One region of the Streptomyces sp. NPDC026515 genome, then DNA from elsewhere that is predicted to be linked to it. Evidence: riboswitches for the same ligand, from Rfam matches in the RefSeq annotation. Region 1 holds a riboswitch; each other region holds the start of a gene.

Region 1 (10,348 bases):
GACGAGCCCGCGCACGCGAAGGGGAAGACCGGGATCCCCGGTGAGCGCAAGGCCGAGCTGATGACGCATCTGCTGAACATCGACCCGCCGGACCACACCCGGCTGCGCCGGCTGGTCAGCAAGGCGTTCACCCCGCGCCGGGTGGCCGATTTCGCGCCCCGGGTACAGGAGCTGACCGACCGGCTCATCGACGGGTTCGCGGAGCGGGGCGAGGCCGACCTGATCCACGAGTTCGCCTTCCCGCTGCCCATCTACGCCATCTGCGACCTGCTGGGCGTCCCGCGCGAGGACCAGGACGACTTCCGGGACTGGGCCGGGATGATGATCCGGCACGGGGGAGGGCCGCGGGGCGGGGTCGCGCGGTCCGTGAAGAAGATGCGCGGCTATCTGGCCGAGCTGATCCACCGGAAGCGGGAGGCGCTCACCGCCGAGCCGGCCCCGGGCGAGGACCTCATCTCCGGACTCATCCGCGCCTCCGACCACGGCGAGCACCTCACCGAGAACGAGGCCGCCGCCATGGCCTTCATCCTGCTGTTCGCCGGCTTCGAGACGACGGTCAACCTCATCGGCAACGGCACGTACGCCCTGCTCACCCACCCGGAACAGCGCCGCCGCCTGCAGGACTCGCTGGCCGCCGGCGAGCGCGGGCTGCTGGAGACCGGAGTGGAGGAACTCCTGCGCTACGACGGGCCGGTGGAGCTCGCCACCTGGCGGTTCGCCACCGAGCCGCTCGGCATCGGCGGGCAGCGCATCGCGGCAGGCGACCCGGTCCTCGTGGTGCTCGCCGCGGCGGACCGGGACCCGGAGCGGTTCGCGGAGCCGGACACGCTCGACCTGTCCCGGCGGGACAACCAGCACCTCGGATACGGCCACGGCATCCACTACTGTCTCGGCGCCCCGCTCGCCCGCCTGGAAGGGCAGAGCGCGCTCGCCACCCTCCTCACCCGTCTCCCGGATCTGCGACTCGCGGCGGACGAGAGCGAGTTGCGCTGGCGCGGCGGGCTCATCATGCGCGGACTGCGCACGCTCCCCGTGGAGTTCACCCCCGTGGCGCCCTCCACCGGCAAAGATGACCGGCGTTCAACTATGTGATCTTCACGTGATCTGTGCGGCATTAACTTGTGACAAGTGATCGTGTGCCTATACGTTCACCCATCAGTGCGGCGCGTCGGCAGGACCCGTCGCGCCGGTCACCGCTGTCGCTCGAAAGGTTTCCGCATGCTCTCCGGGAACGGTCGTCACCGTCGCCCCCGTCAGGCTCCGGCTCTTCTCGTCGCGGCCGGCGTGACCGGCTCGGCCATCGCCATCCCGCTCCTCGGAGCGGCGAGCGCCAACGCGGCCGACGGCAGCACCTGGGACAGGGTGGCCGAGTGCGAGAGCGGCGGCTCCTGGAGCATGGACGCAGGCACCGGCTACTACGGCGGCCTGCAGATGTCCCAGGACGACTGGGACGAGCACGGCGGCCAGGAGTACGCCAGTACGCCGGACCAGGCGAGCCGTTCGCAGCAGATCGCCGTCGCCGAGAAGATCCTCGCCGACCAGGGCACCAAGCCCTGGCGGACCTGTGCCCTGTTCGCCGGGCTGTCCTCGGACGACGCCTCGGTGAACGTCGACACGGGCCTCGGCGGATCCGGTGACACGTCCGGCTCCTCCGACTCGTCCCCCGGGCTGTCCGATTCGTCCTCTTCATCTGGTTCATCGGATTCATCTGGTTCATCGGATTCCGGCTCGTCCGACTCCTCGCCGGACGCGTCGGGCGCCACGGACCCGGACTCGGCCACCCCGTCCCCGAGTGCGAGCGACGACTCCGGCAAGGGCGCCTCCACCGGCTCCACGAAGACGGACAAGTCGGGATCCAAAGGCTCTGGTGCCTCGAAGGTGAGCGAGAACCCCGTGGTTCCCGAAGCCGACGACTCGGACAATTCGTGGCAGACGGGCAGCTCTTGGGATCTGGTCGACACGGGGGCCGTCGGCAGCAGTGGCAAGCATCGTGGTGGCTCAGCGGACGAAAGCGTGACAAACGGTCAGAGTGCGACGTCTTCCGGACGTCACGCCTCCCCGGGTGCCGGCACCTACACCGTGCGGGACGGCGACACGCTCGCCTCCATCGCCGACTCCCTTGACCTCGACGGCGGATGGCGCGCGCTCTTCGCCGCCAACAAGGCGGACATCGGCACCGACCCGAACCACATCGCCCCCGGTCAGACCCTGAAACTCGGTAGCTAAACGGATTGAAACCGGCGGGAGTTGACGCTTCCACCCGCCCTGTTTCGAAGCCAAATGTCCGCTTTGGTGAAAGTGTGGGATGAGTCTCAGAAGCCCTGATCATCTTTGATATTCGCCGGATCGCCTGTTTACGGTCGAGGCCGCTCGTCACCACGAGCCCCGGCCGTCGCAACGCCGAGTCCTGCCAGCGGCCACCCGGGAACAGTCGTCGCGTCAAGCGCCGTAGGCAGGAGCGGGGGACCCAAGGTAAGTGCCGGGACCGGTGGTTGAGGCTGCCGTGTCCGGCTCGGGGTGAAGCCGCGCACCGTGAGGTGTGCGGCCGGGCAACTCATTCGGCCCGAACCCGACAGCTCACCTCGCAGGCGTCGGTGAGGGGATCCTCCATGCTGTTTTCCGGCAAGGGCAAGCACCGTCGTCCGTCCAAGGCCGCCCGCGTCGCCGCGCTCGCCGGCGTCACCGGTGTCGCCATCGCCGCTCCGCTGATGGCCACCGGCACCGCCTCGGCCGCCACCGCCTCCGAGTGGGACGCCGTCGCCCAGTGCGAGTCCGGTGGCAACTGGGCCATCAACACCGGCAACGGCTACTACGGCGGTCTGCAGTTCTCCGCCTCCACCTGGGCCGCGTACGGCGGCACGCAGTACGCCGCGCAGGCCAACCAGGCCACCAAGGCGCAGCAGATCGAGATCGCCGAGAAGGTTCTCGGCGCGCAGGGCAAGGGTGCCTGGCCGGTCTGCGGCACGGGCCTGTCCGGCGCCGCCCACACCGGCGGCAGCACCAGCTCGTCGAGCAGCAGCACCGCCACCCGCTCGACCGACACCCAGGCCGCCTCCCGCTCCGCCGAGCGTCCGGCCGCCAAGAAGACGGTCACCACCCCGACCGGCAAGAAGGTCAAGAAGGGCGACGGCGAGTACAAGGTCGTCAAGGGCGACACGCTCAGCTCGATCGCCGAGAAGCACAAGGTCAAGGGTGGCTGGCAGGCGCTGTTCAAGCTGAACAAGGACATCGTCGACGACGCCGACTTCATCTACCCGGGCCAGCAGCTGCACCTCAAGTAGGCCCCGGGAGGCGGGCGCCCCGAAGTGGCAGGCGGCGCCCGGCCGAACCACAGCGCTCACACAACCGTGGTCCCCGCGGTGAGGACCACATGAGGGCCACCCCCGTCCCCCACGGCTCCCCGCTCCGGTGCGTCTTCCCCCGTACGCACCGGAGCGGGGTTTGTCTTTGTCCTCGTGCGGCGGTCCTCTCCTTGACCCGCTCTTCTTCCGTTCTTCATCGGACCCCCCTTTGTTCCGTGCATGAACAATGAGTACCGTCTGTGTGTCCACGGGCCGGTCGGTCGGCTGGCTCACGGGCCCGGGACGGTTAGGCTCTAGTCGCAAGGCTGAGCAAGGGCCGACCAGGCCCGCGTGCGCCCGCACAACCAGCGTCACATCCCAAGAAGGAGATGCTCGTGCCGTCCATCGACGTCGTCGTAGCCCGGGAAATCCTGGACTCCCGAGGCAACCCCACGGTCGAGGTCGAGGTCGGCCTCGACGACGGCAGCACGGGTCGTGCCGCCGTTCCCTCCGGCGCCTCCACCGGCGCCTTCGAGGCCATCGAGCTCCGTGACGGCGACCCCAACCGCTACCTCGGCAAGGGCGTCGAGAAGGCCGTCCTCGCCGTGATCGAGCAGATCGGCCCGGAGCTGGTCGGCTACGACGCCACCGAGCAGCGCCTGATCGACCAGGCCATGTTCGACCTGGACGCCACCGACAACAAGGGCTCGCTCGGCGCCAACGCCATCCTCGGCGTCTCCCTCGCCGTCGCGCACGCCGCCTCCGAGGCCAGCGACCTGCCGCTGTTCCGCTACCTGGGCGGCCCGAACGCGCACCTGCTGCCGGTGCCGATGATGAACATCCTCAACGGCGGCTCGCACGCGGACTCCAACGTCGACATCCAGGAGTTCATGATCGCCCCGATCGGCGCGGAGTCCTTCTCCGAGGCGCTGCGCTGGGGTGCCGAGGTCTACCACACCCTGAAGAAGGTCCTGAAGAACAAGGGCCTGTCCACCGGCCTCGGCGACGAGGGCGGCTTCGCCCCGAACCTGGAGTCCAACCGCGCCGCGCTCGACCTCATCCTGGAGGCGATCAAGCAGGCCGGTTACGTCCCCGGTGAGCAGATCGCGCTCGCGCTCGACGTCGCCGCGTCCGAGTTCTACAAGGACGGCAAGTACGAGTTCGAGGGCAAGTCCCGCTCGGCCGCCGAGATGACCGAGTACTACGAGGAGCTCGTCGCCTCCTACCCGCTGGTCTCCATCGAGGACCCGCTGTTCGAGGACGACTGGGCCGGCTGGAAGGTCCTCACCGACAAGCTCGGTGACAAGGTCCAGATCGTCGGCGACGACCTGTTCGTCACCAACCCGGAGCGCCTGGCCCGCGGCATCGAGGACGGCGCCGCCAACGCCCTGCTGGTCAAGGTGAACCAGATCGGTTCGCTCACCGAGACCCTGGACGCCGTCGAGCTGGCCCAGCGCAACGGCTTCAAGTGCATGATGTCCCACCGCTCCGGCGAGACCGAGGACGTCACCATCGCCGACCTCGCCGTCGCCACCAACTGCGGCCAGATCAAGACCGGCGCCCCGGCCCGCTCCGAGCGCGTCGCCAAGTACAACCAGCTGCTGCGCATCGAGGAGATCCTCGACGACGCCGCGGTGTACGCCGGCCGCAGCGCCTTCCCGCGCTTCAAGGGCTGAGCCGTAGGGCCCGTAGAGGGTAAGGCTTAGCCAGTCGTACGTACGTCCCCGTACCCGGTCCCGTACCGTGTCCGGGGACGTACGCACGTATCAGGGAGGCGGGGACATGGCCGCGAAGGACCGGGACCGGTTCTCCACCGCGACCAGGCTGAAGCTGCTCGGCGAGCAGACGGCGGCCCGGGTCTACCGCTCCCAGACCAAGCGGCAGGCCCGCCGCTCCCGGCTCACCAGCCGTGCCGCGCTGCTCGCGATCGTGCTGTGCACGATGGTCGTCGCGCTCGCGTACCCGATGCGGCAGTACGTCTCCCAGCGTGCCGAGATCGCCGACCTGCAACGTCAGCAGAGGCAGGCCCGGCAGCGGGTCGAGCAGCTGCGGGACGTCAAGGCCCGGTGGCAGGACGACTCCTACGCCGAGCAGCAGATCCGGCAGCGGCTGCACTACGTGATGCCGGGCGAGACGGGCTACATCGTGATCGACCCCGCTGCCGCCAAGCAGGCGCACGCCTACCTCGGAGCGGCCGACCGGCCCTGGTACGCGAACGTCTGGGACGGCGTCGACAAGTCCGACGCGTCCGACCAGTGAACCGACAGAAAGCCACGCAGAACACAGTCATGCAAACGCCCCCGCCCTCCACTCCGCGCACCGAGCCGACCGACGCCGACGTCGAGGCCTTCAAGCAGCAGCTCGGGCGGCCGCCGCGCGGGCTGCGGGCGATCGCGCACCGGTGCCCGTGCGGGCAGCCGGACGTCGTGGAGACCGCGCCGCGGCTGCCGGACGGCACGCCGTTCCCGACGCTGTACTACCTGACGTGCCCCAAGGCCGCCTCCGCCATCGGCACCCTGGAGGCCAACGGCGTGATGAAGGAGATGACGGCGCGTCTGGAGAGCGATCCGGAACTGGCGTCGGCGTACCGCGCCGCGCACGAGGACTACATCCGGCGCCGGGACGAGATCGAGGAACTGACGGGGTTTCCGAGCGCCGGCGGGATGCCGGACCGGGTGAAGTGCCTCCATGTGCTGGTGGCGCACTCGCTGGCCGCGGGGCCCGGCGTGAACCCGCTGGGCGACGAGGCGATCGCCATGCTGCCCCAGTGGTGGGCCAAGGGTACGTGCGTGACGCCGGCCAAGGAGGACGACCAGTGACCCGTGTCGCCGCCGTCGACTGCGGTACCAACTCCATCCGGCTGCTCGTCGCCGACGCCGACCCCGAGACCGGTGAACTCGTCGACCTGGACCGGCGGATGGTGATCGTGCGGCTCGGGCAGGGGGTCGACCGGACCGGACGGCTCGCGCCGGAGGCGCTGGAGCGGACCTTCGCAGCCTGCCGGGAGTACGCGGCCGTCATCAAGGAGCACGGGGCGCAGCGGCTGCGGTTCGTGGCGACCTCCGCCTCCCGGGACGCCGAGAACCGGGCCGAGTTCGTACGCGGCGTGCTGGACATCCTCGGCGTCGAGCCGGAGGTCATCACCGGCGACCAGGAGGCCGAGTTCTCCTTCACGGGCGCGACGAAGGAGCTGACGGGGCAAAACCAAGGTGGCGCGGAGCGCCCTTCGACCGAGGGTGGTGGTGGGCGACGGATGGGCGACCTCGCCAAGCCGTTCCTCGTCGTGGACATCGGCGGCGGCTCCACCGAGTTCGTCGTGGGGTCCGAGCGGGTGCGGGCCGCGCGGTCCGTGGACGTCGGCTGCGTCCGGATGACCGAGCGGCACCTGGTGCACGGGGGACAGGTCAGCGACCCGCCGAGCGAGGCGGAGATCGCCGCCATGCGGGCGGACATCGAGCACGCCCTCGACCTCGCGGAGCGGACCGTGCCGCTGCGCGAGGCGCGCACCCTGGTCGGCCTGGCCGGTTCGGTCACCACCCTCTCCGCCATCCACCAGGACCTGCCGGAGTACGACTCCGCCGCCATTCACCACTCCCGCATCCCCTACGCCCGGGTCCGGGAGATCACCGAGCGGCTGCTGGGCTCCACCCACGCCGAGCGGGCCGCCGTCCCGTCCATGCACCCCGGACGTGTCGACGTCATCGGCGCCGGCGCCCTCGTACTCCTGTCGATCATGGAGCGGGTGGGCGCGGCGGAGGTCGTGGTGAGCGAGCACGACATCCTGGACGGCATCGCCTGGTCCATCGCCTGACCCGTCCGAGCGGGCTTCCCGTCACCTCGCCGACCCTTCCGACCTCCTCGGATGAGCGTGCGGGGTGGCGGGTGAGCGCCCCGGACGGCGCGTGACACGCCGTGCCACGACACCCCCGCGGAAAACTTCGTGAAGTTCTTCACAAGGAATTCGGTGCAGGTGGGGGGTCCGGGGGTCCCCATTGGCCCGTTCGGGGGCTCAACGGCCCCGGGCGCGTGCTCAGGAGAGCGTTTCGAGGGTGTTTCCGGAGGTGTTCGTGCGGGTGACATCCGGTGTCTCCGGGGTGCCCCCGGAGGCCCGGAGGAGCAGCTCACACGGCATTGACAACGGGTCGTATCGGAAGTCGGTTCCCGCTGGCGGCCATGACCTGCGTCACGTGGGCGGCGGAGTGTAGCACGACCCCTGGAGAACCTTGTGAAGGGGCGCACGAGCGGCCCCCCTGAGGCGGGTGGATACTCGATGCCATGAGCACCACGGAGCGTCCCAGGATCCTCGTAGTAGGCGGTGGGTACGTAGGCCTGTACGCAGCTCGGCGCATCCTCAAGAAGATGCGCTACGGCGAGGCGACCGTCACGGTCGTCGACCCCCGGTCGTACATGACCTACCAGCCCTTCCTCCCCGAAGCCGCCGCCGGCAGCATCTCTCCTCGGCATGTCGTCGTCCCGCTGCGACGCGTGCTTCCGAAGGCGGAGGTCCTCACCGGCCGGGTCACCACCATCGACCAGGACCGCAAGGTCGCCACGATCGCCCCCCTCGTGGGCGAGGCGTACGAGCTGCCCTTCGACTACCTGGTCATCGCACTCGGCGCGGTCTCCCGCACCTTCCCGATCCCCGGCCTCGCCGAACAGGGCATCGGCATGAAGGGCATCGAGGAGTCCATCGGCCTGCGCAACCACGTCCTGGAGCAGCTGGACAAGGCCGACTCCACGACCGACGAGGAGATCCGCCGCAAGGCGCTCACCTTCGTCTTCATCGGCGGCGGCTTCGCGGGCGCGGAGACCATCGGCGAGGTCGAGGACATGGCCCGCGACGCGGCGAAGTACTACAAGAACGTGTCCCGTGAGGACATGCGCTTCGTCCTCGTCGACGCCGCCGACAAGATCCTCCCCGAGGTCGGCCCCAAGCTCGGCCTGTACGGCAAGGAGCACCTGGAGAGCCGCGGTGTGGAGATCTACCTCTCCACCTCGATGGACTCCTGCGTGGACGGCCACGTCGTGCTGAAGAACGGCCTGGAGGTCGACTCCAACACGATCGTGTGGACCGCCGGCGTCAAGCCGAACCCGGCGCTCGCCCGCTTCGGCCTGCCGCTCGGCCCGCGCGGCCACGTGGACACCGCTCCCACCCTCCAGGTGCAGGGCACCGACTACATCTGGGCCGCGGGCGACAACGCCCAGGTACCGGACGTCGCCGCCCGCAAGGCCGGTGTCGAGAACGCCTGGTGCCCGCCGAACGCGCAGCACGCGCTCCGTCAGGCCAAGGTCCTCGGCGACAACGTGGTCTCCGGCATGCGGGGCTTCCCGCAGAAGGAGTACAGCCACGCCAACAAGGGCGCGGTCGCCGGTCTGGGTCTGCACAAGGGCGTCGCGATGATCGTCCTGGGCAAGACGAAGATCAAGGTCAAGGGCCGTCTGGCCTGGTACATGCACCGTGGCTACCACGGTCTGGCGATGCCGACCTGGAACCGCAAGATCCGCATCTTCGCGGACTGGACGCTGGGCATGTTCCTCAAGCGCGAGGTCGTGTCCCTGGGCGCCATGGAGAACCCCCGCGAGGAGTTCTACGAGGCGGCCAAGCCGGCCCCGGTCGCGGCCCCGAAGACCGAGGAGAAGGCCAAGGCCTCCTAGCCCGAGCCTGCCCGACGGTCTGCCGAGAACCACCCGAAGGACCTCCCGCCATCCGTGGTGCGGGAGGTCCTTCGGCATTCCCGGGCCGCCCGCAACTGCATGGCCGCTACAGCTTCTTTTGCCCAGTCGTAACTCCTTCGCGGGACTGCGATGCTGCCCTCACGGTGTTTACGTGGTAACCGGCATCCGGGATCGTCGTCTTGGAGGTGTACGCCATGGCCGACGCCGCGTCGCGGCTGAGGAGTGTTGCCGAGCAGGTGCTGGGAGTTCCGCTCCCGGTACGGCTGCGGGCCTGGGACGGATCGCAGGCCGGACCGCCGGACGCCCCGGCGATCGTGATCCGCAACCGCCGTGCCCTGCGTTACATGCTGTTCAAGCCGGGGGAACTGGGCCTGGCCCGGGCCTGGGTCGCCGGCGATCTGGACATCGAGGGCGATCTGTACAGCGCCCTCGCGGTGATGTCCGGACTGATCTGGGAGCGCGGGGAGGACAGCCGTACCCTCGCCCAGGCCCTGCGCGACCCCGAGGTGCGGGCCGCCGCCCGGGAGCTGCTCAGGCTCGCCGGACCGCCGCTCCCGCCGGCCCCGCCCCGCGAGGAGGTGCGCAGACGCGGCCATCTGCACACCCGCCGCAGTGACAAGCAGGCCATCAGCCACCACTACGACGTCGGCAACGACTTCTACGAGATCGTCCTCGGGCCCTCGATGGTCTACTCCTGCGCCTACTGGGAGCAGGACGGCACCCTGGAGACCGCCCAGCGCGACAAGCTGGAACTCGTCTGCGGCAAGCTCGGTCTGAGACCCGGTCAGCGGCTGCTCGACGTCGGCTGCGGCTGGGGCTCGATGGCGATCCACGCCGCCCGCGAGCACGGCGTGAGCGTCGTCGGGGTCACCCTCTCCCAGGAACAGGCCGCGTACGCCCGTAAACGGGTCGCTGACGAGGGTCTGACGGACCGGGTGGAGATCAGGGTCCAGGACTACCGGGACGTCAGGGACGGCCCGTACGACGCCATCTCGTCGATCGGGATGGCCGAGCACGTGGGCGCGGAGAAGTACCTGGAGTACGCGCGCAGTCTGTACGCCCTGCTGAAGCCCGGCGGACGGCTGCTCAACCACCAGATCGCGCGGCGCCCGCAGCGCGACGAGACGGCCTACCACGTGGACCGGTTCATCGACGCCTACGTCTTCCCGGACGGGGAACTCGCCCCGATCGGCACCACCGTCACCCAGCTGGAACTGGCCGGGTTCGAGGTGCGGGACGTGGAGTCGATCCGCGAGCACTACGCCCGCACCCTGCGCCGCTGGGTGGTCAACCTGGAGGCCGACTGGGCACGGGCGGTACGGCTCACCAGCCCCGGGCGGGCCCGTGTGTGGCGGCTGTACATGGCCGCCTCCGCGCTCGCCTTCGAGCGC
Region 2 (10,348 bases), on a different contig from region 1:
CGTACGCCAGGCGCCGCTCCTCCTCCAGCTCCTTGGTCTGGCCGAGGGCGCGCATGTGCGGGAAGACGCCGTCCTCCATGCCGGTCAGGAAGACCACCGGGAACTCCAGGCCCTTGGCGGTGTGCAGGGTCATCAGGGTGATGACGCCGGAGCCCTCCTCGTCCTCGTCGGGGATCTGGTCGGAGTCGGCGACCAGCGCCACCCGCTCCAGGAAGTCCGACAGCCCGACCGACGCCTCCTCCGCCCCGGACTCCTGCTCGAACTCCAGCGCCACGGAGGCCAGCTCCTGGAGGTTCTCGATCCGGGTCTCGTCCTGCGGGTCGGTGGAGGCCTGCAACTCGGCGAGATAGCCGGTGCGTTCCAGGATCGCCTCCAGGACGGTGGCCGGTCCGGCGCCGGACTCCACGACCGTACGGAGGTCCTCCATCAGCGTGTTGAACCGCTTGACCGCGTTGGTCGACCGCGCGGCCATGCCGTACGCCTCGTCGACGCGCCTGAGCGCCTGCGGGAAGCTGATCTTCTCGCGCTGGGCGAGGGCGTCGATCATCGCCTCCGCCCGGTCGCCGATACCGCGCTTGGGGACGTTGAGGATCCGGCGCAGCGGGACGGAGTCCTCCGGGTTGGCCAGCACCCGCAGGTACGCCAGGACGTCCCGGACCTCCTTGCGCTCGTAGAAGCGGACCCCGCCGACGACCTTGTAGGGCAGGCCGACGCGGATGAAGATCTCCTCGAAGACACGGGACTGCGCGTTGGTGCGGTAGAAGACGGCGACATCGCCGGCCTTCGCCTCGCCCGCGTCCGTCAGACGGTCTATCTCGTCGGCGACGAACTGTGCCTCGTCGTGTTCGGTGTCGGCGACGTAACCGGTGATCTGCGCGCCCGCGCCCGCGTTGGTCCACAGGTTCTTCGGGCGGCGGGACTCGTTGCGCTCGATGACCGCGTTGGCGGCGGACAGGATCGTCTGCGTGGAGCGGTAGTTCTGCTCCAGGAGGATCGTCGTCGCGTTCGGGTAGTCCTCCTCGAACTGGAGGATGTTGCGGATCGTCGCGCCCCGGAAGGCGTAGATCGACTGGTCGGCGTCGCCCACCACGCACAGTTCGGCGGGCGGCAGGTCGCTCTCGCCCGGCGGCACGTCGACGGGGTGAGCCGAGGTCCCGACCAGCTCGCGCACCAGCGCGTACTGGGCGTGGTTGGTGTCCTGGTACTCGTCGACCAGGACGTGCCGGAAGCGGCGGCGGTAGTGCTCGGCGACGTCCGGGAAGGCGCGCAGCAGGTTGACCGTCGTCATGATCAGGTCGTCGAAGTCGAGGGCGTTCGCCTCGCGCAGCCGCGACTGGTACATGGCGTAGGCCTGGGCGAGGGTCTTCTCGAAGCCGTCGCTCGCCCGGGCGGCGAAGTCCTCCTCGTCGACCAGCTCGTTCTTGAGGTTGCTGACCTGGGCGCTGAAGGACTTCGGCGGGAAGCGCTTGGGGTCGAGGTCCAGGTCACGGCAGACCAGGGCCATCAGACGCTTGGAGTCGGCGGCGTCGTAGATCGAGAAGGAGGAGGTGAAGCCCAGCTTCTTGCTCTCCCTGCGCAGGATCCGCACACAGGCGCTGTGGAAGGTCATCACCCACATCGCGTTCGCGCGCGGGCCGACGAGGTGTTCGACGCGCTCCTTCATCTCGCCCGCGGCCTTGTTGGTGAAGGTGATCGCGAGGATCTGGCCCGGGTGCACCTGGCGCGCGCCGAGCAGGTGCGCGATGCGATGGGTGAGCACGCGCGTCTTGCCGGAACCGGCGCCGGCCACGATCAGCAGCGGGGAGCCGGCGTGCACGACGGCGGCGCGCTGGTTCTCGTTCAGCCCTTCCAGGAGCGCGGCCGGGTCCGGGGCCGGGCGGGCGGCGCCGTCGCGGTAGTAGGCGTCCCGGTCCGGGGGCGCGTCGAACTGCCCGCCGAACAGATCGTCCGGAATCGGTTCCGGTACGTGCTCGTCCTCGGGCGGCGGGGGTTCCTCCTCGCGGCCGTGCGGGGGCTGGAGGCTCGCCAGGAAGCTGTCGTCAAAGAGGCTGCTCATCGCTCTCCGAGTCTAGGGCGCCCCACCGACAACCGGTCCCCGCCCCGGAAACTCGCCCCCGTCACCCACCAGAACCAGCCCCTCACGGTCAGCGATCACGCACCGTGAGCAGGCGCGCGTCCTCCCGTCGAGGCGCGGACCACCCCACCGCCCCGGACAAGTCGCCCCATATCCGCACCGATGAGCCGATCCCGTCGGCCCGCACCGCCAAGGTCACGAAAATGTATCGGGCATATCGCACATCAACCTTCACACAGAGCACACGAGTTGGTTAGCGTGCCGGGCAGGCCGTACGACCCCCACCGGCGAACGTCGCCGGGCCGTACGGCCTCCGCCGAGTCCGGGGTGCCGCCGCGCATCCGGAGCCGGGGACCCACACCGACCTCGGGGTGAATCGGGCCCGCCCCCTCGCGGGGAACGGACCGTAGGGCAACCCTTCCGAACCACCCGCCCGAACCCGACAGCTAACTCGGTAGGCGGAGCATGGAAGGAGTCGCCCCCGTTGGCGTCGCACCGCAAGTCGCGTCCGTCCGCAACGCGCGTAGCAGGCATACGCACCCCCGCCCTCGCCACCGCCGCCCTCACCTCCGTGGCGCTGCTCTCCCAGACGGCCAACGCCGCACCTCACGAGGACGGCAAGCCCAGCCTGGAGGAGGTCGAGAAGAAGGTCGACGCCCTGTACCGGCAGGCGGAGTCGGCGACCGAGAAGTACAACGCGGCCAAGGAGAGGACCGGCAAGCAGCGCAAGCAGGTCGACACCCTGCTCGACGACGTGGCCGAACGCACGGACCGGCTCAACAAGGCGCGTGAGGAGCTGGGTTCCTTCGCCGCGGCCCAGTACCGGACCGGGGCAGCCGCTCCCGACACCTCGACCTTCCTGCTCGCGGACAGTCCGCAGGACTACTTCGACCAGACGCAGCTGATGAACCGGCTGACCTCGCGGCAGAAGGGCGCGGTGGACGACTACGCCACCCAGCAGTCCGCGACCATGGCGAAGCGGCAGGAGGCCGCCAGGAGCCTGGAGACGCTCACCGAGACCCAGGACGACCTCAGGACCGCCAAGAGCACCGTCCAGACGAAGCTGGCATCCGCGCGGGAGCTGCTGTCGCAGCTGACGGCCCAGGAGAAGGCGCGGCTGGCCGAGATCGAGAAGAAGCAGCAGGCCGAGGCGGCCCGCAAGGCGGCGGAGCTCGCGAGGCAGCAGGCGCAAGCCGCGCGGCGGGGTTCGTCGACGTCCTCCTCCGGCGGCTCCTCCTCGTCCTCCGGCTCCGCCTCCGATTCCGCCTCCGACTCCTCCTACGGGACGAAGGCCGCCAAGGCGATCGCCTTCGCCCGCGCGCAGATCGGCAAACCGTACGTCTGGGGTGCCACCGGCCCCGGCTCCTACGACTGCTCGGGCCTCTCCCAGGCCGCCTGGAAGGCCGCGGGCGTCTCGCTGCCGCGCACCACGTACGACCAGGTGAACGCCGGCACCACCGTCCCCCTCGCCGACGCCCTCCCCGGCGATTTGGTCTTCTTCTACGACGACGTCAGCCATGTCGGCGTCTACATCGGCAACGGCATGATGATCCACGCCCCCAAGCCCGGCGCCTACGTCCGGGAGGAGTCGATCTACTACGGCGGCGAGTCGATCATCCACAGCGTGGTACGGCCGGCCTGACGGGCGCGGGCCGCGCGCATTTCGCCGGGGATGACGGGCGCGGCGATGCCGGCGGCGGCGGTGGGCACGCCCTGGCCGGAGTGGCCGGGGCGGGTGCTGGTGCGGGTCGCGATGGCGGCCTGGCCGCCGGCGCGGTGGCGGCCACCCGCGCCGCGCTCAAGGCTTCCTGAGGGTCACGTCCACAGCACGGCGATGAAGATGTTCGCCACGGTCAGCAGACCCACCAGACCGAAGGCGCCCTTCTCCACCTTCTCGTCGTCCCGTTTCACGTAGACGAGCCCGAGGATCACGATCAGCAGCGCCAGCTTCACACCGATCTTGACGGTGTTGACGTGGTGGTCGTCGGCCTCGTTGAGGCCGACCAGGATGACGCCGGTCGCGAGCATGGTGAACGCGCCGTGCAGCATCCCGGGGGCGAACCGGGCCGTGCCCTGGCCCATCGCCTTCACCTGGGTGAGGAAACCGCCGAGGAGCGCGGCGATGCCGATGATGTGCAGGCCGACGAAGAGATGGATGAGTACGTCCATGGCCCCGGAGCCTAATCAGGGTCCCCTGGGGCGCGGGGCACCGGCCCCTCCCTCGGCACCCGCCACCGTCCGCCGCGCGGGGTCGCATATATGCGACCCATAGCATCCCGCGCGCCCGCTCGCCCCGGATCCGCCGCTTCGGTCATCCCACCCTGTTAAGCCGACGGCTCCGGACCGGAATCCCGGTCACATACCGTCGGGTACCGATCCGGTCACACCAATACCGTGCATCACGTCACCCAGCCGACACGCTCCGGCCTAGCGTCCTCCCCCAGGTGACCGACTCCCCACCGCCGCCCGGGCCAGGGGCGGCAGTCGGGCACCACCGCCGAGAAGGTCCGGCGGCGGCCCGCTCCCCCTGTGCGGGCCGCCGCCGGACGCGTGATCCGCACCCGCGGCCGTCAAGCGCTCCCCTGGCGCCTGTACGGGCGACACGGCGGTCGTACGAGAGGACGTGACCAGTCCAGGTGGCAGCGCACCGCAAGCCCCGACAGCGCTCGCTCAGCGGCACTACGGCCCGCACGGCCGTCACCCTCGCCCTGGCGGGCGCGGCCACCGCGACGGGCTTCGAAGGGACCGGACACGCCGAGCCGCAACTGACACCGGCGCAGGTGAAGGCGAAGGTGGACCAGCTGTACCAGGAGGCCGAGGCGGCCACCGAGAAGTACGACGGCGCGAAGGAGAAGGCCGAGACGGCCCAGCGGCGGGTCAGGGCCCTCCAGGACGAGACCGCCCGCAAGCAGGAGAAGCTCAACTCCGCGCGGGACGCGCTCGGTCTGGCCGCGGCGGCCCAGTACCGCGCGGGCGGTATCGACCCGGCCTGGCAGCTGGCGCTCTCCAGCGATCCCGACCGGTACCTGGACGACGCCGCGTTCGCCGAACGGGCCGGTGCCGCGCAGGCCGGCGCGGTGGCGCGGGTGCGGCGACAGCTCCGGGAGATCGAGCAGCTGCGTGGCGCGGCCCATGTCGAGCTGACCTCGCTGCGGTCCCGGCAGGCCGAGCTGAGACGGCAGAAGACCACCGTCACCGCCAAGCTCGAGGAGGCCCGGCGGCTGCTGGACCGGCTCTCACCGCGGCAGCGGACGGCGGTCACGGCGGCCGGCGACCCCTCACGCGCCTCCCGCTCGGCCTCCGGCAGCCGCACCACCCTGGCCCCGGGCGGGGCCGTCGCCTCCGGCTCCCGGGCCGCGGCCGCCGTCGCGTACGCCTACGACAAGCTCGGCAGCCCCTATGTCTGGGGCGCCACCGGCCCGAACGCCTTCGACTGCTCGGGACTCGCCCAGGCCGCCTACCGCTCGGCGGGCGTCTCCCTCCCCCGCACCACCTACGCCCAGATCAACGCCGGCCGCCGGGTCTCACGCTCCGAACTCCAGCCGGGCGACCTGGTGTTCTTCTACTCGGGCATCAGCCACGTCGGCATCTACATCGGCAACGGCCAGATGATCCACGCCCCCAATCCGTCGGCCCCGGTACGGATCGCCCCCATCGACGAGATGCCGTTCGCGGGGGCGACACGGGTGGTGTGAACCCAGCCTGCCGGGGCCTGTCCGGAGCCGCCTCAGACCAGCCGTCGCGCGGTCGCCCAGCGGGTCAGCTCGTGCCGGTTCGACAGTTGCAGCTTCCGCAGCACCGCCGACACATGGGACTCGACCGTCTTGACGGAGATGAACAGCTGCTTGGCGATCTCCTTGTAGGCGTAGCCGCGCGCGATCAGGCGCAGGACCTCGCGCTCGCGCTGGGTGAGGCGGTCGAGGTCCTCGTCGACCGGCGGGGCGTCGGTGGAGGCGAAGGCGTCCAGGACGAACCCGGCCAGCCGCGGGGAGAAGACGGCGTCGCCCTCCTGCACCCGGAAGATCGAGTCGACCAGGTCGGTGCCGGTGATCGTCTTGGTGACGTAGCCGCGGGCACCGCCGCGGATCACCCCGATCACGTCCTCGGCCGCGTCCGACACGGACAGCGCGAGGAAGCGCACCGGTCGTTCGGCGTCCGCCGCCAACGGGGCGCACCGGCGCAGCACTTCGACCCCGCCCCCGCCCGGCAGATGCACGTCGAGGAGCACCACCTCGGGCCGGGTCGCCGTGATCACCGAAACCGCCTGGTCGACGTCGGCGGCCTCCCCGACCACCTCGACGCCGGTCTGCTCGGTCTGGCCGATCTCGGCCTGGACACCGGTACGGAACATCCGGTGGTCGTCGACGAGGACCACGCGCACCCGACGCCCGGCCTTCTCCGTGCCTTCCGCCGGGCCGTTCGCCTCGGTCGCGTCGCTCATGACGTGTTCTCCGCCCTCTCCATCTCCAGCTCGACCTCCGTGCCGCCGCCCGGCACGGACCGCAACCGTGCCGTGCCGCCGTGGCGCTCCATGCGGCCGATGATCGATTCTCTGACACCCATGCGGTCGCCGGGTATCGAATCGAGGTCGAAGCCGGGACCTCGGTCGCGGACGGACACGAAGACCGTCCTGCCCTCGGCTTCGGCGTAGACCTGGACGGCGCCGCCCTCGCCACCGTACTTGGCGGCGTTGACCATTGCCTCGCGCGCGGCCTGCATCTGTGCGCCCGTCCGCTCGTCGAGCGGGCAGTCGCCCACCACCACGACCTCGATGGGGACGCCGTGCTTGTCCTCGACCTCCGCGGCGTTGCGCCGGACCGCTTCGGCGAGGGTGGCGGGCTCGTCGGCCTCGTCCTTGCCGGTGCCCTCGGGCTTGTAGAGCCAGGTGCGCAGGTCGCGCTCCTGGGCGCGGGCGAGGCGGCGCACCTCGTTCGCGTTCTCCGCGTTGCGCTGGATCAGGGTCAGGGTGTGCAGCACGGAGTCGTGGACGTGGGCGGCGACCTCGGCGCGCTCCTGGGCGCGGATGCGCATCAGCCGCTCCTCGGAGAGGTCCTGGGTCATCCGCACGAGATACGGCCCGGCGAGCAGCGTGATGCCGACGAGCACGGCGAGCGAGGCCTGGAGCACCGCCCCGATGTGCGCGGCGGAGCCCTGCATGACGAAGACGCCCGAGACTCCCGCCGTCACGAGCAGGACGCCTACGCCCGCGCGCAGCAGCGACAGGGTGCGGCGCCGGCTGCCGACCTCGACCCAGCGGGCCCGGCGGGCGTTGTCCGCCTGACGCCACACGAGCGCCACACCGGCGGCGACCAGGACCGCTGGCAGGAGGTAGGCCTTGGCGCCGTTGGTGAGGTTGACGCTGCCCACGAACACCATGGACACGACGACCATCAGGAGCAGCGCGACGATCTGGCCCCTGTCGGGTCTGCGGGCGACGAGTCTGCGGCGGCCGTCGGCCGAGGTCTCGGTGGTGACCAGGGAGGGTGGCTTCTGGCCGCCGACACCGCCGAGGCCGAGGGGCACGAAGAACCAGAACGCGGCGTACAGCAGCGCGCCGAGGCCGTTGGCCATGAACAGGCCGACGAAGACGAGCCGCACCCACACGACGGGCAGGCCGAGGTGCCCGGCGAGGCCCCGCGCCACCCCACCGAGCCAACGGCCGTCGCTGCTGCGGTAGAGCTTGCGCGGCGGCCGCGGGTCGTCGAGGGGCACTGCTGCGGCTTCCGGCATGCCATCGATGTTCACACGCCGCAAGTCCCCGGGCATCAGGGTCGGCCCCGGATACTCCCCTGATCCTCGGATTTCCCCGGGGCAGGTCGCCGGAGTTCCGTGCGGCGAGAGCCCCCAGCCGCGACGGCGACTGCCCGAAGCCATGGCGGCGACTGCCCGAAGCCGCAGCGGCCGGAGCCCGACCCCGCGGCGGCCGAGGGCCCGGGTCTTCGGCCGCGAGTGCCCGGAGGCCGTCGCCCGGGCTCGGCTCGAACGGTTCCCGGCCCGGCCTCGGGGCCGATTTCAGGGTTCGGCCAGGGTCATCCCGACTGCCGTTGCGGCGGCTCGCCCGTCACCATTGACTCATGACTGATCACGAGCACGCCGCGACGGGTCCGGGACCCGGCCCCGGCCCGCGGCCCGCACCGGGTCCCGGGCCGTCGGATGCCGCGCCCGCCGCGGCGGAGACGCACGGGCCGGGGGCGCCCGGGACGGAGGCCGCCGCCGGCACCGGCGCCGTGGCGCTCCCCCGGTTCCGGCGCGACCGCCGGCACAAGATGATCGCGGGTGTGTGCGCGGGGCTCGGCCGTCACACCGACCTGGACCCGGTGATCTTCCGCATCACGCTGGCCGTGCTGGCCGCGACCGGCGGCATCGGTCTCCTCTTCTACGGCTTCGCCTGGCTCTTCGTTCCGTACGAGGACGACGAGGAGAACGAGGTCCGCAAGCTGCTGACCGGCCGGGTCGACGGACAGGCCCTGGCCGCCGTGCTGTTCGCGCTGGTCGGCTGCGGAGTCCTGCTGACGATGATCAGGAACGGCGGCGTGCTGGCGTTCGCCGTCGTCCTGTCCGTGCTGCTGGCGGGCGCCGGGTACTGGTCGCGGCGGCGGGGCGCCCCGGACCCCGACCCGCTGGCCGCCCAGACGGTTGCCGACGCCCCTCCCGAGGCCCAGGCGCCGCCGATCTCGGTCACCTACCCCTCGTGGTGGCGCGACCCGATCGTCAAGGACGGCACGCATGTCGGGGGCACCGGCTATCTGTGGGGTCCCGCCGAGGCCCGTGGCCGGACGGTCCCAGGCCCCGACTTCCGGCTGAGCACCCCGTGGGTCCACGGCCAGGACACGAGCGCCCGGCGGAGCACGCCCCCGAGGCCGCGCGGACCGCGGTGGATCGGCGGCTGGATCTTTCTGTTCGCGCTGCTGGCGGGCGGCCTGGGCACGGGCCTGACCTGGGACGCGCACCCGCTGGGCGCCAGCCTCCAGACCGGTCTGGCCTGCGCCCTGATCGTGTTCGGGCTGGGCACCGCGGTCAGCTCGTTCCTGGGACGTACGGGGGCCGGCTCGCTGTTCCTGGCGCTCGTCACGGCGGGTCTGCTCGCGGCGTCGACGGCCCTGCCGTCCGACATCAGCACCCACTGGACGCGGCAGTCCTGGACCCCGGCGACCGCGGCCCAGGTAGGGCCGGCGTACGACCTGGGGACCGGCGTCGCCACCCTGGACCTCGGACACATACGCATCGCCGAGGGGCAGAGGGTGTCGACGGCCGCCGAAGTGGGGGCGGGCCGGCTGAGGATCGTCGTGCCGGCGGACGTGACCGTGCGGATGAGCATCGACGTGGGGGTGGGCGACATCCAGTTGCCCGGTGACGACGAGAAGGACGTGGACGTGGCACCGGGCAAGCACAAGAACGTGACGCTGCGGCCGACGGCCGGGGCGAAGAACACGGGCACGCTCGACCTGGATCTCCAGGTCGGCGCGGGACAGGTGGAGGTGAGCCGTGCTGCGGCATGAGTTCCAGCCGGGACGGCTGATCGTGGGCGTCTTCCTGACGGCGACGGGTGTCGCCTACGCCGGTGACGCGGCGGGCCTGTGGACCACCGAGTGGTTCGCGGCCATCCCCCTGATGGTGGCGGGCCTGTTCCTGGCAGGCGCGACCGCGGCGCTGACCCAGGCGATACGCAGGCGCCGCGGCACACCGGAGAGCTAGCGGAGCCGATCCGTCAGCGCAGGCCGCCGGACCGGTGCCGGCGCCTGGCCCGCAGCATCGCGTCCAGGGAGAGGTAGGGGGCGCCGGCCAGGACCAGGGGGAGCCAGGCCATCAGGTAGGCGAGGTCGTTGCCGTAGTAGTACGGGGAGTTGGCCCAGCTGATGGTCAGCCAGAGGCTGAGCGAGATCAGCGCGCCGCCGAGGGCGGCCACCCGGGCCAGCAGCCCGAAGAGGGTGCCGAGGCCGACCGCGACCTCACCGATGGCGATCGCGGTGCCGAAGCCGACGGGGTTCTTCAGGGCCAGGTCCACCAGAGCCGGGATCGCGGCGGAGTCACGGACCGCGCGCATGGTGTCGCCGATCGAGCCGGAGCCGCCGGACTTCAGGAACTCACTGCTGGTCAGTTTGTCCAGGCCGGCATAGATGAACGTGACGCCAAGGAAGATCCGCAGAGGAAGGAGGGCGTATCGGGTGGCGGTGTCCCGCAAACCACGATCGCCGTCGAGATACGGGGGGTGCGTGTCCGTACGAATGCCGTGAGTCATCGCCATTAGCCGCCTCTCGCCGCTGTACCCAGGGC
Region 3 (10,348 bases), on a different contig from region 1:
ACCAGGGGGCGAGCCGTGTCCCGGGACCGGGTCCTGAACCCGGTCCCGGACCAGCACCGACACCGGGTCCGGCCGCGGATCGTCCCGCAGACCTCCGCCCGTGGGCGGTCACGCCACCTCCTGCCGACGTCACCTGCCCGGAGGCACCCCTTCCGCGGTCCACCGCGTTCCGATCCACCCCCGTATGCCCCCTCCTCCACGAGATCAGACATGCGCGCGGGCGCGCGTGAGGCCCGGTCCCTGCCGACGCGGTGCGGGCGGACTCACGACCCGCGAGCAGCCGACGGCGCGGCCTCGGCACGGACGAGGCGTGAACACGGTCGGGGGCTCCCGCGGTCGGCACTCCTCGGGACGCGTCCCCCTCGGGACGAGGACCCGCGCGCCCGGGCCGCTCATGGCGCTCGCCGTGACCCCCACTCCCCGGACGGCCGCCAGGACAACGACGCGCGAGGGGGCGGAGGTTCCGCTCCCACGGAGGACACCCGCGCATGGACGATCGCTCTGCCGCCGCCGAGTCGTGACGCCTGCGCCCCGCCCTCGGCGTGACCGGAATCACGTACCGCCACACGGGAACTCCCGGCACCTCGGCATCCACCCGCCCAGGTCCGTCGGTCCGCTCACCTCGAAGCGAAATTCCGCTTAACAAGGCAATTCGGACAATCCATGAAATTGCTTGTGATGTGCACCACTCCATTCGCCCCAATCGAGGCAATCCATACAAATGGCGGAGCGGGGCTATTCCCTCGATACCCGGAAAGGCGGATTCAATCAATCCCCATTTGTTCGATTCGCCGTAATTGCCACTTCGTGAAGTGGGTCACGTGGCCCTGAGTGCCACCGAGGCGGTAAGGCGACCCTCTCTCTCCTTTCCTTGTCGGCGAGTTGAGGCTTGGCAACCGCAAAGGATCAAGTACCCCATACGACTCAGATCAAGGTCAATCGGCGTGTTGGGGGAATCAGGTACTTGTTCCGGACATGTGCTCTCGCATACGTTCCGGCTCACCGGGCGGACGCCAAATCCTGCCGCCGCCCGTCGCGACCATCAACGAGTCCATTCGCACGGCAGGAGCGGGGGAACCAGGTAAGTCGCCGGACCGGGCGACCGACGTCACCGACGGACGTCGTACCGGAACGGCTAGGGGTGAAGTCGCCTCGCCTCAGGGCGGTGCGACCGGGAACTCCCCGAGCCCGAACCCGACAGCTCACCCCGCAGGCGACGGAGAGGAACCACGACATGTCTGCTGCCCCTCAGCACCGCCGTCCCCGCCGTAACCGCGTCGTCCGCACGCTCGCCGTCGCCGGTACCGGCGCCGCCGTTCTCGCCCTCCCGCTCATCGGTGCGACCGCCGCCTCCGCCGCCACTTCCACCACCTCGACGGCGTCCACGACGCTCGCCGGGTACCCGAACAACCTCGACGGCTGGATCCGCGAGTCGCTCGCGATCATGGCCGAAAAGAACATTCCGGGCAGCTACAACGGCATCTACCGCAACGTGATGCGTGAGTCCTCCGGCAACCCGCGGGCCATCAACCTCTGGGACTCCAACGCGGCCGCCGGCATCCCCTCCAAGGGCCTGCTCCAGGTGATCGACCCGACGTTCAAGACCTACCACGTGGACGGCACGTCGTTCGACGTCTACGACCCGGTCGCGAACATCACCGCCGCCTGCAACTACGCCGCCGCGCGGTACGGCTCGATCGACAACGTGCACGGCGCGTACTGACCGGCGCCGTCAGGTGAAGAGCCTTTCGAGGACGACGGCGATGCCGTCGTCCTCGTTCGACAGGGTGATCTCGTCGGCCACCGCCTTGAGTTCGGCGTGGGCGTTGGCCATGGCCACCCCGTAGGACGCCCAGTCGAACATGGGGATGTCGTTGGGCATGTCCCCGAAGGCGATGGCCCGTTCGGGGCTCAGCCCCAGATGGTCGGCGGCCAGTGCCAGCCCGGTCGCCTTGGTCACCCCGCACGGCTGGAGCTCGACCGTTCCCGGCCCCGACATGGTGACCGTCGCGAGCGATCCCACCACCGCGCGCGCGGTGGCCGCCAGTTCATCGTCCGACAGGGTGTGGTGGCGCAGCAGCACCTTGCTGATGGGCGCGCACCACAGGTCGTCCCGCCGTCCCACGCGCAGCGCGGGCAGCGTGGGGTGGGGCATCAGATAGCCCGGCTCGATGAGCGTGAGCCCGTCCACGCCGTCCTGGTCGACCGCCGCGTACACCTGCCCGACCTCGGCCTCGATCTTGCCCAGGGCGGTCTCGGCCAGCTCCCGGTCCAGGGTGACCGACCACAGCAGCCGGTCCGCGCCGGCGTCGTAGAGCTGGGCGCCCTGGCCGCAGACCGCGAGTCCCGCGCAACCGAGGTCGTCCAGGAGGGGGCGCACTCTCGGCGCGGGGCGGCCGGTCACCACGAGATGCCGGGCGCCGACCCGGCCCGCCCGCGCGAGCGCGGCGAGCGACCGTTCCGAGAGGGTGTCGTCGGCACGCAGCAGTGTGCCGTCCAGGTCGGTGGCGATCAGTGAGTACGGGGTGGGTGCGACCATGATCAGAGAATACGGACAGCACGTCCCTGAGACTCACTGTGCGTTTCGGCCTCAAATGGCGGCCGCCGTATCGGCGATGGGGCGTTGCCGGTGGCGCGCGTTACGTTCGCGGTGGGTCGGCGGTACCGATCGGGCAGGAGCGGCGTGGTGACGGACGGACCGGAGGACTTCCGGGCGCATCGGCTGGAGGCGGTGACCGGGACGCGGCGGACCCCGGCGAGGCACGCTGGAACTGCGCCTGCCGGCTCCTCGACGGCTTGGAGCGGCTGGGCGACTGTCCCGGGGACCCGGTCGGCGGTGCGCTGTACACCGAGGAGACCAGGCGGCTCGGACTCTGGTCCGACGAGGACGGCGACGCCCCCGAACTGGACGCCGGGCAGGAGCTGTTGGGGCTGCACTTCACCGACGCGTGCGTACGGCCGGCGCAGGACCTGCGCGCCGGGGGCCGCATCGAGAAGATCCTCGGGCGGCCGCTGCCGGTCGTGGTCTTCGACATGTACTGCCCCCGCTGGGAGGCCGAGGCCACCAAGGCGGCCAGTCCGCCGTCGCTGACCGAGGAGTTCCCGGCCGGGCAGCGGGCTGCCGAGCACGGGTGGTCACGGGTGGCCCCGGGGCGGGGTGGCGGCCCGGCCCCGGGGCGGGTGGTGGCCGGTTCCGAGCCGTCCTGGCCAGGCGGTGGCCCGAGTCCGGTGGTGGCCGCTCCCCTGTGCGTGTCAGGCGTGGGCGGCCGCCAGGCGCCTGGTCAGGCGTGAGGAGACCCGTTCCGTACCGCATACGAACCGCGTCACCGGACCGTACGAGGCGACCGCGGCCGGCAGGTGACGTACGGGCCGAGCACGGACGAGGCGTATCCGGCGCCTGGGAGTCGGGGCGCCGTGGCCGGCCGCGACGCGGGGGCGCGGACGTGGTGCCTACTTCGTGGACGTGCTGGAGCCGCGGCGGTGGGCGCGCCACAGCCCGTAGAGGTGCTTCGCGCCGGACGCACGAAACGGGCGAGCATCGTGACGAACGGCAGCGGGTCGTGACCCGCGAGCCAGGCCGGCCCGGTCCCGCTGGGGCGCTCCGGCGCGTGCGGCGTCGTATAGCCGCTGCGGCGGCAGGCGAGGAGGGCAGGGAGGTCGGTGTTCTCCACGACGTACCGGTGGCCGGCGCGCTGCTCCCCGTCCGGAACCCGGCGCCCGGTCAGATCCAGGCGCACGGCGCGGACCACGTCCACCCCCGACTCGCTTTCGAAGAGCCGGAACTGGGCGCCCATGCGGGGGTTGAAGTCGAGCAGCCTGTACCGCCCGTCATGGCGGTCGAAGCGCAGGTCGAGATCGATGACGCCGCTGAAGCCGACCTGTTTGATGAAGCGCGTGACAAGATCGGCGAGCTCCGGGGTGTCGACGACGTACGCGTTGGCCGTCGTGCCCGCGTGCGGCGGCCACGAGCGCACCTTGACGCCGGTGAACAGGGCACGCGGGTTCGGGTCGGCGTCGAAGCAGGCGTGCACGATCCAGTCCTCGGCGTCCTCCCCCGGAAGGTACTCCTGGAGGATGACACCCGGATGGGTGCCCCATGCACGCGCGAGAGTGAGCAGTCCCTCGCGAGTGGCAATCTTCGTCGTGCCGTTGACGGCGGGCCGACTGCGGCGGACGAACGCCTCACGGTTCTTGGCGACGATCGGGAAGCGGGCCGTCTCGGCGAAGACGACGATGTCGTCGTACGACTGCGGGAGGGCGGCCGCAGGACTGGGGATGCCGTGTTCCTCGCACAGTTCGTGCAGCCCCTGCCTGCCGGCGAGCCGGCGCGGCAGTGCGGACTCGACACGCGGGAAGAGAAACCTGCCGCCGAGCGCGTCCTGGTGCTCGGCGATCAGGACGGCGGCCTATGCGCAGCAGTCCCTCGACCAGATGGCCCTGTTCCTCGGCTCCCGTCGTCGGCCATACGAACGCCCGTATGAGGTAACGGGCGGTGGCCGCCGGTGTGCAGGCAGTCCTCGGTGATCGCGTACATGGGAACGCCGAGGCGTCCCGGACTGCGAATCGCGCCGACCCCGCCGGGATGCGGCGGACAGTCGCCGAACTTGACGATCAGGCCCGGCACGTCGCGATCCGCGTCGAGCGGCGTGCCGACGGCATTCCTGGCCACGGGTCCCCCCACGGGTCCCCCCTGTACGGACCGGATCCACCCCCGTCCGTCTCCCCCGAAGGACGCTGAGCCGGAATTGCGCCCTCCGACAATGTCTATTCGGACATTGCGAACTCTTTAGACACTGCCGCGACGGCCAACTCACCCGTAACGTGTGGCGCGACCACATGGAATGCCGCCCAACGCCAGAGCGACGTCACCGCACAGTCGGCCCGGCGCGGCACGGATGAGAGCGAGGCAGTCACCCCATGCCCCCCTTGCCCCCTTTCGAGGTCCCCGAGGGTGACCCCTTCGGCCCGCACAATCTTCCGTATGGCGTGTTCTCGACCCCCGAGAGCACGGAACGCAGGGTTGGCGTCCGCCTCGGCGACCACGTACTCGACGCCGGTGCCGCGGCTCTCGCCCTCGGCTCCCCCTACGCCACGATGCTCGCCCGCCCGACCCTCAACCCGCTGCTGGCCGCGGGCCGCACCGCGTGGTCGGACGTACGGCGCGCCCTGACCGCGTGGGTGACCGTGCCCGCGCACCGCGAGGTGCTCGAACCCCTCTTCCACCCGCTGTCAGCGGTGGCCATGCACCTGCCCTTCGAGGTAGCCGACTACGTCGACTTCTACGCCTCGGAGAACCACGCCCGGAACGCCGGCCGCATCTTCCGCCCCGACGCCGTCGAACCGCTCACCCCCAACTGGAAGCATCTTCCGATCGGTTACCACGGCCGCGCGGGCACCGTCGTGGTGTCGGGAACGGACGTCGTACGGCCGTCGGGCCAGCGCAAGACGTCCACGGACCCCTCGGAGGCGCCGGTGTTCGGCCCGTCGGCCCGGCTGGACATCGAAGCCGAGGTCGGCTTCGTCGTGGGGACGCCGTCGCAGCAGGGCCGGCCGGTGGCGCTGAGCGACTTCCGGGAGCACGTGTTCGGGCTCACGCTCCTGAACGACTGGTCGGCGCGCGACATCCAGGCGTGGGAGTACGTGCCGCTCGGCCCGTTCCTCGGCAAGTCCTTCGCCACCTCGGTCTCGGCCTGGATCACCCCGCTGGACGCCCTGGAGGAGGCACGGGTGGCCCCGCCCCGGCGGACGCACCCGCTGCTGCCGTACCTCGACGACGCCGCTGAGGAACCCGCGGGCTACGATCTGCGGATCTCGATCGCGATCAACGGTCATGTGGTGTCCGAGCCGCCGTTCTCCACCATGTACTGGACGGCCGCCCAGCAACTCGCCCACCTGACCGTCAACGGCGCCTCACTGCGCACCGGCGACCTGTACGGCTCCGGCACGGTGAGCGGTACGGAACCCGCGGAGCGCGGATCGCTGCTGGAGCTCACCTGGAACGGGCGGGACCCGCTCGACCTCCCGGACGGCAAGCGGACCTACCTGGAGGACGGCGACGAGGTGACGCTGTCCGCGTGGGCGCCGGGGCCGGGCGGGAGCCGGGTGGGACTCGGGGACGTCAGCGGGCGGATCGTCGCCGGGTGAGGGGCGGCGGGCGGGGAGGCCGGGCCGGGAGACGCTCGCGCGCGTAGGTGCTCCGTCCGCCGGGCTTCGGTGCGGAGAACACCCGGATCCTCGTCGGAACCTGACTCGGGGCGTTCCGTCCCGTCATACTGGCGGGACACGCACCATGCGATGCGCCCGCACGCGCAGCATGCGAGGCGACGGCGCACCTGTCACGTGACGCGCCGGCGTACGCACTCCGTCGCGCAACGGCGCATCACCCCCGCACCACCCGCCACCGCACGCCCCTCCGATCGGGAAACGGAGCCTCGGCATGACCTTCTGCCTGCTCCTGCTGAGCGTCGTCGCCCTGACGGCCGCGGTACCCGCGCCGCGCACGCTGGTGCGGGCCCTGTGGCCCGAACGGGAACCGGTGGTCGCGCTGTGGGTGTGGCAGTGCCTGGTCGCCACCGTGCTGATGTGCTGCCTGACCGCGCTCGTCCTGGGTGCGGCGGCCGTCTTCCACACGGTGCGCGACCGGGTGTTCGCTCCGGCGCCACCGGCGGTCACCGCGGCGTACGACCTCTCTGTCGCACCCTTGTGGGCGGTCGCCCTCACGGTCCTGCTCGCGTGCGGGGCCGCGTGGACGACGGCGATGCTCACCCGTGAGCTGGTCGAGGCCCGGCGGCGGCGCGGCCAGACCCGCGCGCACCTGCGCGAACGGGCACCGGAACTGCCGGCGGGGCTGCCCGCGGCACGCGGCCCGATGCTGGTGCTGGAGGACGAATACCCCGACGCCTGGTGGATGCCCGGGCATCCCGCCCAGTTGGTCGTGACGACCGGCGCACTGCACCGCCTCACCGACCACCAGCTCGACGCCGTCCTCACGCATGAGCGGGGTCACGCGCGCGCCCATCACGACTGGCTGCTCCACCTGTCCAGCGCACTGGCCACGGGCTTCCCGCGCGTGCCGCTGTTCTCGCACTTCTGCGACCAGACCCACCGGCTCGTCGAGCTGGCCGCCGACGACGCGGCGTCCCGCCGCTGCGGTCACCTCACCACGGCCCTGGCCCTGATCGAGCTGAACCAGCACCGTGGAGTCCTGTCCTGCGCGTCCAGCCGCCGGCTGCTCGGCGAGCGGGTCGACCGGCTCCTGGAACCGCCACCACGCCTGCTGCGCCGTCAGCGGGCCCTGACGACGACGGTGGCCGCACTCGTGCCCCTGCTGCCGCTGCTGATCACGTTCGCTCCGGGGCTGACGGCGCTCGGATAGGGCTCTGCCCCGGCTGGAGGTCCGGCGATGGGCGATGCCCGCGCGGCGCAACGGACGGATTCCGATCGGGCCCTGGACGGGCTGGAGCCTGAGCCGCTCGGGAAATCCCTCGGCTGTTTCCGTCGGCCCGGGGATAGCCTCGGCACTGCCGTAGTCCGACGGGGAGGGGCATGACATGCAGGACGCGCAGGACGTGCAGCGGCCGGACTGGGTCGCGCATGCTGGGGAGCTTTTCGAAGCGGCGATGTTCGCCGGCGACGCGTCCGCGTTGGACCGGTGCGACGACGTGCTGGACGCTGTCGAGGCGCCGCTGTCCATGGCGCGCGGCAAGCTTCTGCACGTGCGCTTCCTGAACGACCGTGAGGAGAACGGCCGGGAACTGGCGCTGTTCGAGCGGGCGGCCGAGCTGTACCGGCGGCTGGGGGACGCGTCGGGTGAGGCGGACGCGTTGTTCTGGATCGGCTGCTGGCACCAGGTGGTGAAGGGCGACGGCGTCACCGGCAGGCCGTACTTCGAGCAGTCGTACGCGCTGGCGCAATCCGTCGGCGACCAAAAGACGATGTCCTACGCGATCCGCCACCTCGGCTTCGCCGACAAGGACGCGGGCGACGTCGACCGGGCGCGTCAACGGTTGACCGAGTCGGTGACGCTGCGCCGGGCGATCGGCTTCAGGCCCGGCGAAGCGGCCGGCCTGGTGGCACTGGCCTATCTCGCGGCCGAGACCGGTAACAGGTCGGTGGCGCTCCACCACCTGGACGAGGCGCAGGCCGTCGCCGAGAGCTGCGGCGCGAAAGCCGTGACGGGGTGGATCGAGCAGGCTCGCACGACAGTCCGGGCTTAGAGCCCGCGCGGACAGGCGGCGTGGAAAACCTCGGCATCAAGGTGGGCACAGGCTCGAGTGAATGGTGAGTTGCGACGCTCTGCGACCGTTGGCGAGACCTGTGCGCTTCCTTCGTTTCAGGTCGCGTTTCAGGTCGCCTGCGTGGCCAGCCTGCGCAGGGCCCGGACGGCGGGTGATCCGGGGTCGGCCGTCATCAGGACAACCTCCTGGTCATCCTCGGGCACGAGCAGGACGTCGCAGTTCAACCGCAGCGCACCGGCCTCCGGATGGTCCAGGGTCTTGGTGCGATGCCCGGGAGCGTGGACCGGACGCGCCTCCCAGATCTGCCGGAACTCCTCACTGCCGGCGTGCAGTTCGGCCAGCAGCGCGGCCAGCTGCGGGTCATGCGGGTAGCGGTCCGCGGCCCGGCGCAGCCGCGCCACCACGATGTGCCCGAATTCCTCGGCGCTGGAGCTCTCGTACATCCGCCCCTGGCCCAGGAAGCGGCGTCGGGCCAGGTTCGTCGTCCCGCCTCCAAGGTCGGCGCCGAGCAGTGCCCGGGCCAGGGGGTTCCAGGTGACAACGTCGTACGCCGCATCAGTGACGATGGCACCGGTCTCCGGCAGCCGCTCCAGCATCCGGGCCACGTGCGGGCGCACCCGCCGCACGGCGCTGATGCCGGGCGGCGCGCTCGAACCCGCCAGGCGGAACAGGTGGCTGCGCTCGGCCGGAGCGAGCCGCAGCGCGCGAGCCAGCGCGTCCAGGATCCGGGGCGATGGCCGTGGTCCCCGGGCCTGCTCCAGCCGCGTGTAGTAGTCGACCGACATGTGGGCGAGCTCCGCCACCTCTTCGCGGCGCAGACCCGGTGTGCGGCGGTCGGTGCCTGTCGCCGCCAGGCCGATCTCGTGAGGACGCAGGGCCGCCCGGCGGTCCCGCAGGTAGTGGGCCAGCTCCTGCCGCGCCATGTCGCCTCCTCGTCACTGCCTGGTACAGGCTGTCCCTGGCAGGGCTCCCACGACCATAGAAGTGTGGTTGCCATGAACGAACGCACAGCTCTGGTCACCGGTGCCAACAAGGGCATCGGCAAGCATATCGCCCGGCTGCTCGCCGCCGAGGGCCTCACCGTGTACGTGGGCTCCCGTGATGCCGGGCGCGGGCAGCGGGCCGTTGAGGAGATCGGTGCCGGGGCCCGGCTGCTGGTCCTCGATGTGACGGATCCCGACGGTGTCGCACAGGCCGCGGCTCAGGTGGACCGCTTGGACGTCCTGGTCAACAACGCCGGCATCTCACCGTCACTCGCCGCGCCGGCCGACACCCTCGTCGAGGAACACCGGCGCACGTACGAGACCAACGTGTTCGGGGTGGTGTCGGTGACCAATGCCTTCCTGCCCGCCCTGGGCCGGTCCTCGCACCCGCGCATCGTCAACATCTCCAGTGGCACCGCGTCGCTGACCTGGAGCACAAACCCCAACCCCCAGTTCACCCCGGGAAGCGGTGGCGCTGCCGCCTACCGGTCGTCCAAGGCCGCCCTCAATGCCCTCACCGTCTTCTACGCCCAGACGCTGGCCGAGGACGGCTTCAAGGTCAACGCGCTCGCCCCCGGCCTGCGGGCCACCGAACTCAACCCCCGGGCCGCCGCTGCCGGCGGCGACCCGGCCGAGGCAGCGCAGGGTGCCCTCCGCCTGGCCCTGCTGCCGGACGACGGCCCCACCGGTGGCTTCTTCTCCTGGGACGGAACGCCCGTGCCCTGGTGATTGGTGATCAGTCGGGCGGCGTCGGAGACGGGTGTCCCGACGGTGTGTGGCCCATGCCTGCCGGATCAGACTGCGCACGGTGATGATCGTGTCGGCGAGGTCGAAGAAGGCGTCGATGACGGGGGTGCGGGGCTCGTAGCGGCGGGCGAGGCGGTGGAGGCGTTCTGCCAGGCGTGGGTGCCGACCCGGCCTGGCAGGTGCGTGCCGGAGCCGCCAGGGCGCCGGCCGCGGCCGGCGCCGCCGTTGGCGGTGCCCGCTCTCACCAAGTCGCTCGGCGATCCGAACGCCGACGTCCGCGAGGCGGCCGTCCTCGTCCTGACCCGGCACGCCGGTGCCGAGGAGGCCCGCGCGGACGCGGACGTCAGGGCGTATGCGGTGCGGGGGCTCTGAGCGGGGCCC

Evidence for each region. Region 1 has a riboswitch for cyclic di-AMP ahead of ACZ4O3_RS13645 (transglycosylase family protein). Riboswitches for the same ligand answer to the same signal wherever they lie in the genome.
Region 2: linked by a shared signal. The riboswitch ahead of ACZ4O3_RS30400 (C40 family peptidase) and the one ahead of ACZ4O3_RS13645 (transglycosylase family protein) in region 1 are both predicted to bind cyclic di-AMP.
Region 3: linked by a shared signal. The riboswitch ahead of ACZ4O3_RS32700 (transglycosylase SLT domain-containing protein) and the one ahead of ACZ4O3_RS13645 (transglycosylase family protein) in region 1 are both predicted to bind cyclic di-AMP.

Annotation. Positions count from the first base shown of each region.
Region 1 is NZ_JBVHQD010000006.1:105,076-115,423, reverse strand. Features, by position in the region: gene ACZ4O3_RS13655 (cytochrome P450 family protein) at 1-1,092, shown strand, start outside; gene ACZ4O3_RS13650 (transglycosylase family protein) at 1,219-2,226, shown strand; cyclic di-AMP (ydaO/yuaA leader) riboswitch at 2,435-2,606, shown strand; gene ACZ4O3_RS13645 (transglycosylase family protein) at 2,610-3,281, shown strand; gene eno (phosphopyruvate hydratase) at 3,671-4,957, shown strand; gene ACZ4O3_RS13635 (FtsB family cell division protein) at 5,064-5,540, shown strand; gene ACZ4O3_RS13630 (DUF501 domain-containing protein) at 5,570-6,100, shown strand; gene ACZ4O3_RS13625 (Ppx/GppA phosphatase family protein) at 6,097-7,092, shown strand; gene ACZ4O3_RS13620 (NAD(P)/FAD-dependent oxidoreductase) at 7,557-8,936, shown strand; gene ACZ4O3_RS13615 (cyclopropane-fatty-acyl-phospholipid synthase family protein) at 9,152-10,348, shown strand, end outside.
Region 2 is NZ_JBVHQD010000016.1:154,000-164,347, forward strand. Features, by position in the region: gene pcrA (DNA helicase PcrA) at 1-2,056, opposite strand, end outside; cyclic di-AMP (ydaO/yuaA leader) riboswitch at 2,379-2,550, shown strand; gene ACZ4O3_RS30400 (C40 family peptidase) at 2,559-3,716, shown strand; gene ACZ4O3_RS30405 (hypothetical protein) at 3,890-4,243, opposite strand; gene ACZ4O3_RS30410 (C40 family peptidase) at 4,711-5,769, shown strand; gene ACZ4O3_RS30415 (response regulator transcription factor) at 5,802-6,515, opposite strand; gene ACZ4O3_RS30420 (ATP-binding protein) at 6,512-7,804, opposite strand; gene ACZ4O3_RS30425 (PspC domain-containing protein) at 8,149-9,573, shown strand; gene ACZ4O3_RS30430 (hypothetical protein) at 9,560-9,769, shown strand; gene ACZ4O3_RS30435 (DoxX family protein) at 9,783-10,313, opposite strand.
Region 3 is NZ_JBVHQD010000018.1:169,762-180,109, reverse strand. Features, by position in the region: cyclic di-AMP (ydaO/yuaA leader) riboswitch at 1,034-1,229, shown strand; gene ACZ4O3_RS32700 (transglycosylase SLT domain-containing protein) at 1,235-1,723, shown strand; gene ACZ4O3_RS32695 (HAD family hydrolase) at 1,733-2,539, opposite strand; gene ACZ4O3_RS32690 (hypothetical protein) at 2,797-3,291, shown strand; partial or broken gene ACZ4O3_RS32685 (carboxylate--amine ligase) at 3,451-4,681, opposite strand; gene fahA (fumarylacetoacetase) at 4,927-6,144, shown strand; gene ACZ4O3_RS32675 (M56 family metallopeptidase) at 6,437-7,375, shown strand; gene ACZ4O3_RS32670 (tetratricopeptide repeat protein) at 7,551-8,216, shown strand; gene ACZ4O3_RS32665 (helix-turn-helix transcriptional regulator) at 8,345-9,160, opposite strand; gene ACZ4O3_RS32660 (SDR family oxidoreductase) at 9,233-9,949, shown strand; partial or broken gene ACZ4O3_RS32655 (IS5/IS1182 family transposase) at 9,962-10,128, opposite strand; gene ACZ4O3_RS32650 (hypothetical protein) at 10,193-10,339, shown strand.